One region of the Sanguibacter keddieii DSM 10542 genome, then DNA from elsewhere that is predicted to be linked to it. Evidence: riboswitches for the same ligand, from Rfam matches in the RefSeq annotation. Region 1 holds a riboswitch; the other holds the start of a gene.
What was found. A riboswitch is a leader RNA that binds a small molecule or an ion and turns the genes downstream of it on or off. The one in region 1 is predicted to bind S-adenosylmethionine.
Positions count from the first base shown of each region.

Region 2: it holds a riboswitch for S-adenosylmethionine, as region 1 does, so the genes downstream of both, SKED_RS00280 (methylenetetrahydrofolate reductase) here and SKED_RS16860 (ABC transporter permease) in region 1, are expected to answer to the same signal.

Region 1 is NC_013521.1:3,833,343-3,838,608, reverse strand. Features, by position in the region: gene SKED_RS16870 (ABC transporter substrate-binding protein) at 1-309, opposite strand, end outside; gene SKED_RS16865 (LysR family transcriptional regulator) at 879-1,805, shown strand; SAM riboswitch class IV at 1,941-2,053, shown strand; gene SKED_RS16860 (ABC transporter permease) at 2,197-3,147, shown strand; gene SKED_RS16855 (ABC transporter permease) at 3,159-4,133, shown strand; gene SKED_RS16850 (dipeptide ABC transporter ATP-binding protein) at 4,130-5,266, shown strand, end outside.
Region 2 is NC_013521.1:57,664-62,929, reverse strand. Features, by position in the region: gene SKED_RS00295 (PH domain-containing protein) at 1-6, shown strand, start outside; gene SKED_RS00290 (DUF2238 domain-containing protein) at 92-679, shown strand; gene SKED_RS00285 (glycosyltransferase family 2 protein) at 676-1,572, shown strand; SAM riboswitch class I at 1,580-1,684, shown strand; gene SKED_RS00280 (methylenetetrahydrofolate reductase) at 1,691-2,755, shown strand; gene metE (5-methyltetrahydropteroyltriglutamate--homocysteine S-methyltransferase) at 2,767-5,124, shown strand; gene SKED_RS00270 (sugar phosphate isomerase/epimerase family protein) at 5,222-5,266, shown strand, end outside.

The sequences.
Region 1 (5,266 bases):
CTGGTCGGTGAGGGAGTCGACGAGCTGGCGGCCGACGTTGAGGGAGTCGTTGCCGCCCGCCTGCTGCGGGTCGAGGCAGGTGGGGTCGTACCCGAGCCCGAAGCGCAGCGTGCCGCCGGACTGCGGCTCGCCGGTCGCGGCAGCACCGTCGGTACCTGGGGCGGCGTTGCCGGAGGAGGCGCAGCCGGCGAGCAGCAGCGCGGAGACCGTGGCGGCGGCGAAGGCTGCCCGGTGGGGTGAGGTGGTCCGACGAGCGGGTGCTGCAGGACGAGGTGACGCTGCCTGCTGGGGCGAGGTGGTCGATGGCACGGTGGCTCCGGTTCGAGGGTGTGCGGCGGCCCCGGCACCTGCTCGGCACGCCGTCAGGGCGCGCTCGAGGTGCCGGTCGAGGCCGGGAGGGTGTGGGGTGCGGCAGCCCGCGGGGCGCAGACGGGCCGGGTCAGGGTCCGGCGCTCGGCGGGGTGGCGCTGCGAGACGCTGCGAAGCACTGCGTGCGCTCGTCGTCGACGGGGCCTGGCGGTGTGCGGGCGCTGGTCTCGGTCACGAGGTGCTCGCACGGTGCTCAGGGCTCGTCAGACGCCTGCCGACGCTCGGCGGCGTGCGGTCAGGGTCGACAGCAACAGCTGCCGGGGCGCACGGCCGGACAGCCCGCGGGCTGGGTGGGGCGGTGCGCGGCGGGGCGCAGGGCGCTCCGCCGGGACGGCTCGAGGGAGCGCGGTCCGTTCTCGGTCAGGATGGCTCTGCGTCGCACGGTGCACCTCCTCGGGTGGCGTCGGTGGTCTGACGGCGACCGCGTCCGGGTCACCTGGTGGGACCGTAGCCCGGATCCTGAGAAGAAGTCCATCTATCCAGACTTCACGTCAGCGTAAGATCTTCTTATGTATGACGTGAAGCGCCTGTCGCTGCTCCAGGACCTCTCGATGCTCGGCACCCTCTCCGCCGTGGCCGAGGTCAACGGCGTGACCGCCTCCGCCGTCTCCCAGCAGCTCAAGACGCTCGAGGACGAGGCTGGCGTCGACCTGCTCGTCCGCGACGGCCGACGCGTCCGCCTCACCTCCGCGGGCGACCTCCTCGTCGAGCACGCCGCCGAGGTGCTGGCCGCCCTCGAACGGGCCCGCGGGGCCGTCGCGGCGCTCCAGGACGAGGTCGCCGGCGAGGTCACGGTGGCCGCGTACCCCAGCATCCTCGCGCCCGTGGGCAGCCGGCTGGCCGTCGCGGTCCGCGAGCGCCACCCCGGTGTCACCGTCCGGCTCGCGGAGACCGACGCGAGCCGCGCGATGCCCGCCGTGATCCGTCGCGAGATCGACGCCGCCCTCGTCCTGCGGTACCCGGACGACGGCGACGCGGTCGTCCCGGGAGTCCGGACGCGCCGCCTCTTCGACGAGCAGTTCGTGGCGATCGTGCCCGAGGCCCTCGGGGGCGTCGTGCTGCACGGCGGGCTCGGCGTGCTGGGTCGCGACCGGTGGATCATCGGTGCGCCGACCCTGCCGTGCACCCGCTCGATCCTGTCCGCATGCCGGACGGCTGGCTTCACCCCGGACGTCCAGCACGAGGGCATCGGGTACCTCGCGGCCATCCAGCTCGTCGGGGCGGGCCTCGGCGTGGCCGTCGTCCCCGAGCTCTCCGCCCAGGTGCTTCCCGACGGCGTGGTCGCCGTCCCGTGCGATGTGCCGCGCCGCCAGGTGGCCCTCGCGTACCGCGACGGCGCCCAGGGGCACCCGGTCACGCACGCCCTGCTCGACGTCGCCGTCGAGGTCGGCCGCAGGCTCCGGACCCGGCCGCTGTTCGCCGGCGCCGCGGGCTGACGGGCTGCGCCAGGGCACAGGCCTACGGGACGGGGATCTGTTCACAGGGGTTCACACAGCGTCGCCGGCCCCGTCTCCTCGCAGCGTGGACACCGCCTTGACCGGCCCGGTGGGGCGTGCCTAGGGTGTCGCCCAGGTCACGAGACCTCGCCCATGGCCCGGCAGGCGAGGCAGCAACCCCCAGATGGCAGCGGGGTGCTCCCGGGTATCGACCAGGCCGTCAGGACCCCCGACGGCAAGTGCCCCGACCACCCGACCGCGCGCAGCGCCGGTCGTGCACGCACCCCGTACCTCGGCGTCCCTCACGCACCCCGCCCGGCCTCGTCGCCGGCCTGGCGGGTGCCGTCCGGACGTGGAGCGGTGCGCGGTGCGTCCGAGAGGAGTCCCCCTCGTGCGTGCCTATCTGCTGCGCCGTGCGCTCCAGGCCGTCTTCGTGCTCTGGGCCGCGTTCACCGCGACCTTCGCGATCCTGTACATGCTGCCGAGCAACCCCGTCGCGATCATGCTCGACGCCGGCGGCGAGGGGACGCAGGTCGACCCCGAGAAGGTCGCCGAGCTCACCGCCCGCTACGGCTTCGACAAGCCCGTGTGGGAGCAGTACCTCACGCGGCTGTGGGCGGCAGTGCGCGGTGACTTCGGGTCGTCGATCCAGACCGGCCAGCCGGTCACCGGCTCGATCCTCGACGCCCTGCCCGAGACGCTCAAGCTCGCCTCGATCGGTCTCGTCCTCGCCGTGGTGATCGGGGGGTCGCTCGCGCTGCTCGCGACCTGGACGCAGGCCCGCTGGCTCCGCCAGGCGCTCCTCGCGCTGCCGCCGCTCGGTGTCTCCGTCCCCACGTTCTGGGTCGGGCTCGTGCTGCTCCAGGTCGTCTCGTTCCAGTGGGCGCTGCTGCCGGCCATGGGCAACGTCGGCTGGCAGACCCTCGTGCTCCCCAGCCTCACCCTCGCGATCCCGACCTCGGCGGTGATCGCACAGGTCCTCGCCAAGAGCCTCTCGGCCACCTGGGACCAGCCCTTCGTCGAGACCGCCCGCGCCAAGGGGACACCGCGGCTGCACATCCACCTGCGCGACGTGCTGCGCAACGCGGCGATCCCGACGCTCACCCTCGTCGGCATCACCGTCGGCAACCTGCTCGCGGGGTCGGTCGTGGTCGAGACCGTGTTCTCGCGCAACGGGATCGGCCGCCTCACGCAGCAGGCCGTGACCTTCCAGGACATCCCCGTCGTGCAGGGCCTCGTGGTCCTCTCGGCCGTCATCTTCGTCGTGGTCAACCTCGCGGTCGACCTCGTCTACCCCGCCCTCGACCCCCGCATCAGCCAGCGCACCCGCGCGGCTGCCTGAGAGGACGCACCATGTCAGACCTGACGATCACCGTCCGCGGTGCTTCGACCGGCCCAGCCGACGGGGTCTCGTCCTCCGACGGGCTCGACCACGCGCTCGCCGAGGCCGCCGGAGAGCTCCACGACACCGACGCGTGGGCCGTGCCCTCGCGCACCGAGCGCCTGCGCCGTCGCGCCCTGTGGCTCGTGCGCCGCCCGGGCCTCGTGCTCGCAGTCCTCGCCATCGCGCTCGCGCTCGCCTGGGCCTTCTGGCCCGCGGCCTTCGCGCCCTACAGCCCGACGGAGGGCGTCCCGGCCGACAAGCTGCAGGGGCCGAGCGCCCAGTACTGGTTCGGGACCGACTACCTCGGGCGCGACCTGTTCTCCCGCGTCGTGCACGGCTCTGCGCTGTCCCTGAAGGCCACCTCGATCGCCGTGGCCATCGCGCTCGTGGCCGGGTCGGGCATCGGTCTGGTGGCCGGGTTCGTCGGCGGGGTCGTCGACGACGTGCTCATGCGCGTGGTCGACGTGCTGCTCGCCGTCCCCGGCCTGCTGCTCTCGCTCGCCGTGGTCACCGTGCTCGGCTTCGGCACCACCAACGTCGCCATCGCCGTCGGGGTTGCGGCCATCGCCTCGTTCGCGCGCGTCATGCGCGCCGAGGTGCTGCGGGTCCGCGAGTCCGTGTTCGTCGAGGCCGCAGCGGCCTCGGGCGTCGGACGCCTGACGATCCTGCGCCGCCACGTGCTGCCCAACTCCTCGGGCCCCGTGCTCGTGCTGTCGGCCCTGGAGTTCGGCTCCGCGATCCTCGCGGTGTCCGCACTGAGCTTCCTCGGCTTCGGTGCGGCCCCGCCCGCCCCCGAGTGGGGGTCCCTCGTGTCCGAGGGGCGCAACTACCTCGCCACCTCGTGGTGGCTCACCACGCTGCCCGGGCTCGTCGTCGTGGCCGTGGTGCTCTCGGCCAACCGGGTCAGCCGGGCCCTCGACGGAGAATGGAGCGACCTGCGATGAGCAGCACGAAGAGCCCCAGCGGCTCGACCCAGGACACCGCGACCGGGTCGCCGGTGACCGACGGGCGGTCCGGCGCGACCAGGTCACCCGTGACCACCCGGTCGGCTGCGACCCAGACCGGCAAGACCCGTGACCAGCCGGCGCGCTCCGGGCCGCTCCTCGTCGTCGAGGGCCTCGAGGTCGCGTACCGCACGCGTCGCGGCACCGTCCCGGCGGTCCGCGGCGTCGACCTGCACGTCGACGCCGGCGAGGTCGTGGCCGTCGTCGGCGAGTCCGGCTCGGGCAAGACCACCACCGCGCAGGCGATCATCGGGCTGCTGCCGCGCGGCGGCGTGCGGACCGCCGGGCGCATCGTGCTCGGCGGGACCGACATCAGCGCGTGGGGCGACAAGGAGCTCGAGCAGGTCCGCGGTGCCCGCCTCGGCCTCGTGCCGCAGGACCCGACCGTCTCCCTCAACCCGGTCCGGCGCATCGGCGACCAGGTGGCGGACGTGCTCGTCGTCCACTCCGGGCTCGCCCGCCGGGCCACGGGGGAGCGGGTCGTCGAGATCCTCGAGCAGGCCGGGCTGCGCGACCCCGAGGCGGTCGCCCGCCAGTACCCGCACCAGCTGTCCGGCGGCATGCGCCAACGGGTGCTCATCGGCATCGCGCTCGCCTGCCGGCCCGAGCTGGTCATCGCCGACGAGCCCACCTCTGCCCTCGACGTCACCGTGCAGCGCGCGGTCCTCGACCACCTCGGGTCCCTGACCGCCGAGCTCGGCACCGCCGTGCTGCTCGTCACCCACGACCTCGGCGTCGCCGCCGAGCGGGCCCAGCGCGTCGTCGTCATGAACAAGGGGAGGGTGGTCGAGGAGGGCAGCGCCCGGCAGATCCTCGAAGACCCGCAGGACCCGTACACGAAGGCGCTCGTCGCCGCGGCGCCGTCGCTCTCGCCGAGCAGGCTGCGGCCGCGGGCGCTGGTGGGGTCGGCAGCGTCGGCTCCTGCAGCGGCGTCGACCCCGCTGGCTGGGCCGGTCTCGGCTGCCTCGCCGACCGACGGGGCGAGCGGCCCGGGTGCCTCCGCCGTCTCGCTCGAGCCGGTCGTCGAGGTGCGCGACCTCGTCAAGGAGTTCTCCGTGCCGCAGCACGGTGGC
Region 2 (5,266 bases), 480 kb from region 1:
CGCTGACCGGGCGCACGGCTCGCGAGCGCGTGACGCCTCCGTCCTGGCTCTCCGTCCGGCGCGGGTGGCACCTGGCACCTAGGGTTGCCCGATGACCGTCGGCACCTCCGCACGAAGACCGTCCACCCTGGTCGCCGGCGACGCCGTCCGCTGGGTCGCAGGCGCGAGCCTCGTCGTCGGCACCGCGCTGTACGGCACCGTCGGCGCGGCGCTGCTCTCCCTCGTCCTGCTGGGCGCGGTGGTCCCGCGGGCGCTCGGCCTGCACGGGGTGCACGACCCCGTGCTCGGGCTGGTGCTGTCTGCTGCGGCGTGGATGGGCCTGCTCGACCTGTACGCGGCCGTCCCGTGGCTCGACCTCGCGGTGCACCTGGTCGCGACGGGGGTCCTCGCCGACCTCGCGTGGCGGACTCTCGTGCGCGTCGGTGCGGTCGCGAGCCCGCGACCCGCTCAGGTCTCCGGTGCGGACCCCTCGACGCCCGCGCGCCCGGCGCTCGGGATCGTCGTGGTCACGACGGCGCTCGGCGTGATGCTCGCCGTCCTGTGGGAGCTCGGCGAGTGGGCGGGGGCGACCTTCGTCGACGGGTCGATCAACGTCGGGTACACCGACACCCTCGGGGACCTCGCCGCCGGCGGGGTCGGCGCGCTCGTCGCCGGCGTCCTCCTCGCGAGGCGCTCGTGAGCACCGCCGAGGGCACCGCCCCGGTCCCGGGGCGCCTGGACATCACCGTGGTCATCCCGGTCAAGGACGACGCCGTGCTCCTCGCACGGTGCCTGGAGGCGCTGGCCCTCCAGACCCGGCGCCCCTTCGAGGTCGTGGTGGTCGACAACGCCTCGACCGACGACAGCGCCGCGGTCGCGCGGGCGGCCGGCGCACGGGTGGTCGTCGAGCCGACCGTCGGGATCCCCGCGGCGGCCTCGCGCGGGTACGACGCGGTCCAGGGCGGGATCATCGCGCGGTGCGACGCCGACACGCTGCCACCCACGGACTGGCTGGACCGCGTGCACCGGTCCTTCGTCGCCGACCGCGAGCTCTCCGCCGTCACCGGTGCGGGGACCTTCTACGACCTTCCCCGCCTGCGCGGGCGCGCGGCACGGGTCTTCTACATGCGCGGGTACTTCTGGGGCATGCGCGCCGCCCTCGGCAACGTGCCGCTGTGGGGGTCCAACATGGCGATCCGGGTCACGACGTGGCACGAGGTCCGCCACCTGGTGCACCGGGACGACCCGACGGTCCACGACGACACCGACCTCAGCTTCCAGCTCGGCGCCAGGGCCCGGGTCCGGTACGACCCGCTCCTCACGGTCGGGGTCTCGGGGCGGACCTTCGCCTCTCCGGCCAGCCTCGGCCGACGGTTCCGCTGGGCGCGACGGACGCTCGAGGTCAACTGGGCCGTCCGCCCGCCGTGGGACAGGTGGGCTGACCGCCTGACCGCTCCACGGGGTGACGCTCCGCGCCAGCTCGCGGGCGGCCCGGTCCCGCTGCAGCTCCCCACGGGCTCGACCCCTCGCCAGGTTCGAGCACAGAAATCCCGCGATGTGGACGGTGTAGACCGGATCGTGGATAGATCGTAGGGTCGTGGCACCATCCAGAGCGGTTGAGAGTCCTGGCTCGACGACGCCGCAGCAACCCCCCACAATGGAAGCCTCCTGAGGGTGCGGGTGCTAACGCCAGGTCCGATGGAGTGAACTCATGACGGCTTCCGACGTACCACCGACCCCTGCCGGGGGCGGTCCGACCACCGCCCCGCCGGGGCGGCACGCGGCGCGCCTGCGCCGCCCCACGCTCTCCTTCGAGCTCATGCCGCCCCGCAACCCCGCGGCGGCACCGAAGTTCTGGAGCACCGTCGACCACCTCGTGGCCGCGCGCCCCGACTTCGTCTCGGTCACCTACGGTGCCGCGGGCGGAGACCGCACCACCGCCCAGACCGTGGTGCGCCGCATCCTCGAGCACGCCCCCGTGCTGCCGATCGCCCACCTCACCTGCGTGGGCGCCTCCCGCGACAACGTGGCCGAGGTCATCGACGAGTTCCTCGCCGAGGGCGTCCGCAGCTTCCTCGCGCTCCGCGGCGACCCCCCGCGCGACCAGCCCGACTGGCAGCCGCACCCCGACGGCGTGAACTCGAGCGACGAGCTCGTGGCGCTCCTGCGCGAGGTCGAGGCCCAGCGCTGCGCCGAGGACCCGTCGTCCGCCCTGCGCTCGGCGGCCCGGCCGCTGACCATCGCCGTCGCGACCTTCCTCGACGGCAACGCGGCAGCGGGCACCACACGGTCCCAGGAGGTGCAGCGCCTGCTCGAGAAGCAGCAGGCCGGCGCCGACTTCGCGATCACCCAGCTGTTCTACGACGCCGACAGCTACGTCGGCTTCGTGGACGAGGCCCGGCGCGCGGGAGTGACCCTCCCGATCCTCGCCGGCCTGCTCCCCATGACCGACCCGGCGCGCCTCGCCCGGGTCGAGACCCTCACGGGCGTCCCCGCCCCGAAGGCTCTCGTCCGCGACCTCGAGTCGCTCACCGACCCGGCCGCCCGGCACGCGCACGGCATCCGTGCGTCCGTCGAGCTCGCCGAGGCGGTCCTCGCAGCCGGAGCCCCGGGCCTGCACATCTACACCTTCAACAAGCACGAAGCCGCACTAGACCTGCTCGAGGGCGTACACCTCGGCGGCGGACCAGCGCACCCGGCAGCAGCCGACGCCGGTCCCGACCTGGCCAGCGGGCCGTGGGTCGGCGCATCCCAACCAACCGCAGCTCTGATCTAGAGGGATGACCCATGACGACACATACTGAGCTCAGCTCTGACCAGCAGAACCCGACCTTTGCCGCTTTCCCGGCAGCGACCATCCTCGGCTACCCCCGCATCGGGCCGCGCCGCGAGCTCAAGAAGGCCGTCGAGTCCTTCTGGGCCGGCCGCATCGACGCCGACCAGCTCGAGGAGACCGCCGCAGCACTGCGGAAGTCGACCCGCGACCGCCTCGTCGCGCTCGGCCTGTCCGCCACGGACGGCTCCGTCCCCGAGACCTTCTCGTACTACGACCAGGTCCTCGACGCCGCGGTGACCGTCGGCGCCGTGCCCGAGCGCTTCGCGACCGAGGGCGACCTCGACCTCGCCGGGTACTTCCGTGCCGCCCGCGGCGAGGGCGACGACGCCCCGCTCGAGATGACCAAGTGGTTCGACACCAACTACCACTACCTCGTGCCCGAGATCGGCCCGTCCACCACGTTCCGCCTCGCCTCCGACCGCGTGGTGCGCCAGTTCGCCGAGGCCCTGGCCGACGGCGTGACGACCCGTCCCGTGCTCGTCGGCCCGGTGACCTTCCTGCTCCTCAGCAAGGCTGCGGACGACGCCCCCGCCGGCTTCGAGCCGCTGTCGCGTCTCGCCGACCTGCTCCCCGTCTACGCCGAGCTGCTCCGGGCGCTGGCCGCCGCCGGGGCTACCTGGGTCCAGCTCGACGAGCCCGGTCTCGTGACCGACACGATCGACGTGCCGCTGGGCGACGTCCTGACGGCCGTCACCGAGGCGTACCGCGTGCTCTCGACCGAGCTGGCCCGTCCCGAGCGTCCGGCCATCCTGCTCGCCGCACCCTTCGGCGACCTCCAGGAGGCCCTCCCGGTCGTGGCCGGGACCGACGTCGAGGCCCTCGCGGTCGACCTCGTCAAGGGTTCTGCGCCCACCTCGCCGGTGCGCGGCCTGGAGTCCAAGACCCTCGTCGGCGGCGTCGTCGACGGGCACAACATCTGGCGCGCCGACCTCTCCGCCAGGCTCGAGGTGCTCGAGGCTCTCGAGGGCCTCGGCGCCGGGGCCGTCGCGGTCGGCACCTCGACGTCGCTCCAGCACGTCCCGCACGACGTGGCCGACGAGCCCGCGCTCGACCCGACGCTCGCGAGCTGGCTCGCCTTCGCCGACCAGAAGGTCGCCGAGGTCGTGACGCTCGCAGAGGGGCTGCGCGAGGGCCGCGAGGCCGTGCACGAGCAGCTGCTCGCCGCGAGCGCCGCCGTCTCCTCGCGCGCCACCGCAGCAGGGGTGTCGGTCGCCGCGGTCCGCGAGCGCACCGCGGCCCTGACCGACGGCGACTTCCACCGCGGCCCGGCGCAGGAGCGTCGTGACGCCCAGCAGGAGCGGCTGGACCTGCCGCTGCTGCCGTCGACGACCATCGGGTCGTTCCCGCAGACCGTCGAGATCCGCAAGGCTCGCGCCGCGCACGCGAAGGGCGAGCTGTCCCTCGAGGCGTACGAGGACGCGATGCGTGCCGAGATCCAGCAGGTCGTGGAGCTGCAGGAGCGGATCGGCATCGACGTGCTGGTGCACGGCGAGGCCGAGCGCAACGACATGGTGCAGTACTTCGCGGAGCTGCTCGACGGCTTCGCGGTGACGCAGAACGGCTGGGTGCAGTCCTACGGGTCTCGCTGCACGCGCCCGTCGATCCTCTGGGGCGACGTGTCGCGCCCGGCGCCGATGACGGTGCGCTGGACGGAGTACACGCAGTCGCTCACGACCAAGCCGGTCAAGGGCATGCTCACGGGCCCGGTGACGATCATGGCCTGGTCCTTCGTGCGGGACGACATCCCCCTGGGCGAGACGGCCAACCAGATCGGCCTGGCGCTGCGCGACGAGATCGCCGACCTCGAGGCGGCCGGCATCGCGATCATCCAGGTCGACGAGCCGGCGCTGCGCGAGCTGCTGCCGCTGCGCCGCGCGGACCAGCCGGCGTACCTCGACTGGTCGGTCGGGTCGTTCACGCTGTCGACCGCCGGGGTGCGCCCGGACACCCAGATCCACACGCACCTGTGCTACTCGGAGTTCGGCGAGGTCATCGGCGCGATCGACGCCCTCGACGCCGACGTCACGTCCATCGAGGCAGCCCGCTCGCGCATGGAGATCCTCCCCGACCTCAACGCCTCCGGGTTCTCCCGCGGCGTCGGTCCGGGTGTCTACGACATCCACTCCCCGCGCGTGCCGTCGCAGGAGGAGGTCACCGAGCTCCTCGAGCTCGCCGTGAAGTCCGTCGACCCGGCGCTGCTCTGGGTCAACCCCGACTGCGGCCTCAAGACCCGCGGCTATGCCGAGACGACCCCGTCCCTCGAGCACCTGGTCGGCGCGGCGAAGGCAGTGCGCAGCCAGCTGGGTTGAGCCTGCGGGTGACCACGGCCCCGCTCTGCCCTCTCGGGGGGCAGGGTGGGGCCGCGCTCACGTCGCGCGTCCAGGATGGCGCACTACTGTGGGGAGCATGTCCTCCCCCGCGGCAGACGACGCGTCTGCCACCACCCCCCGC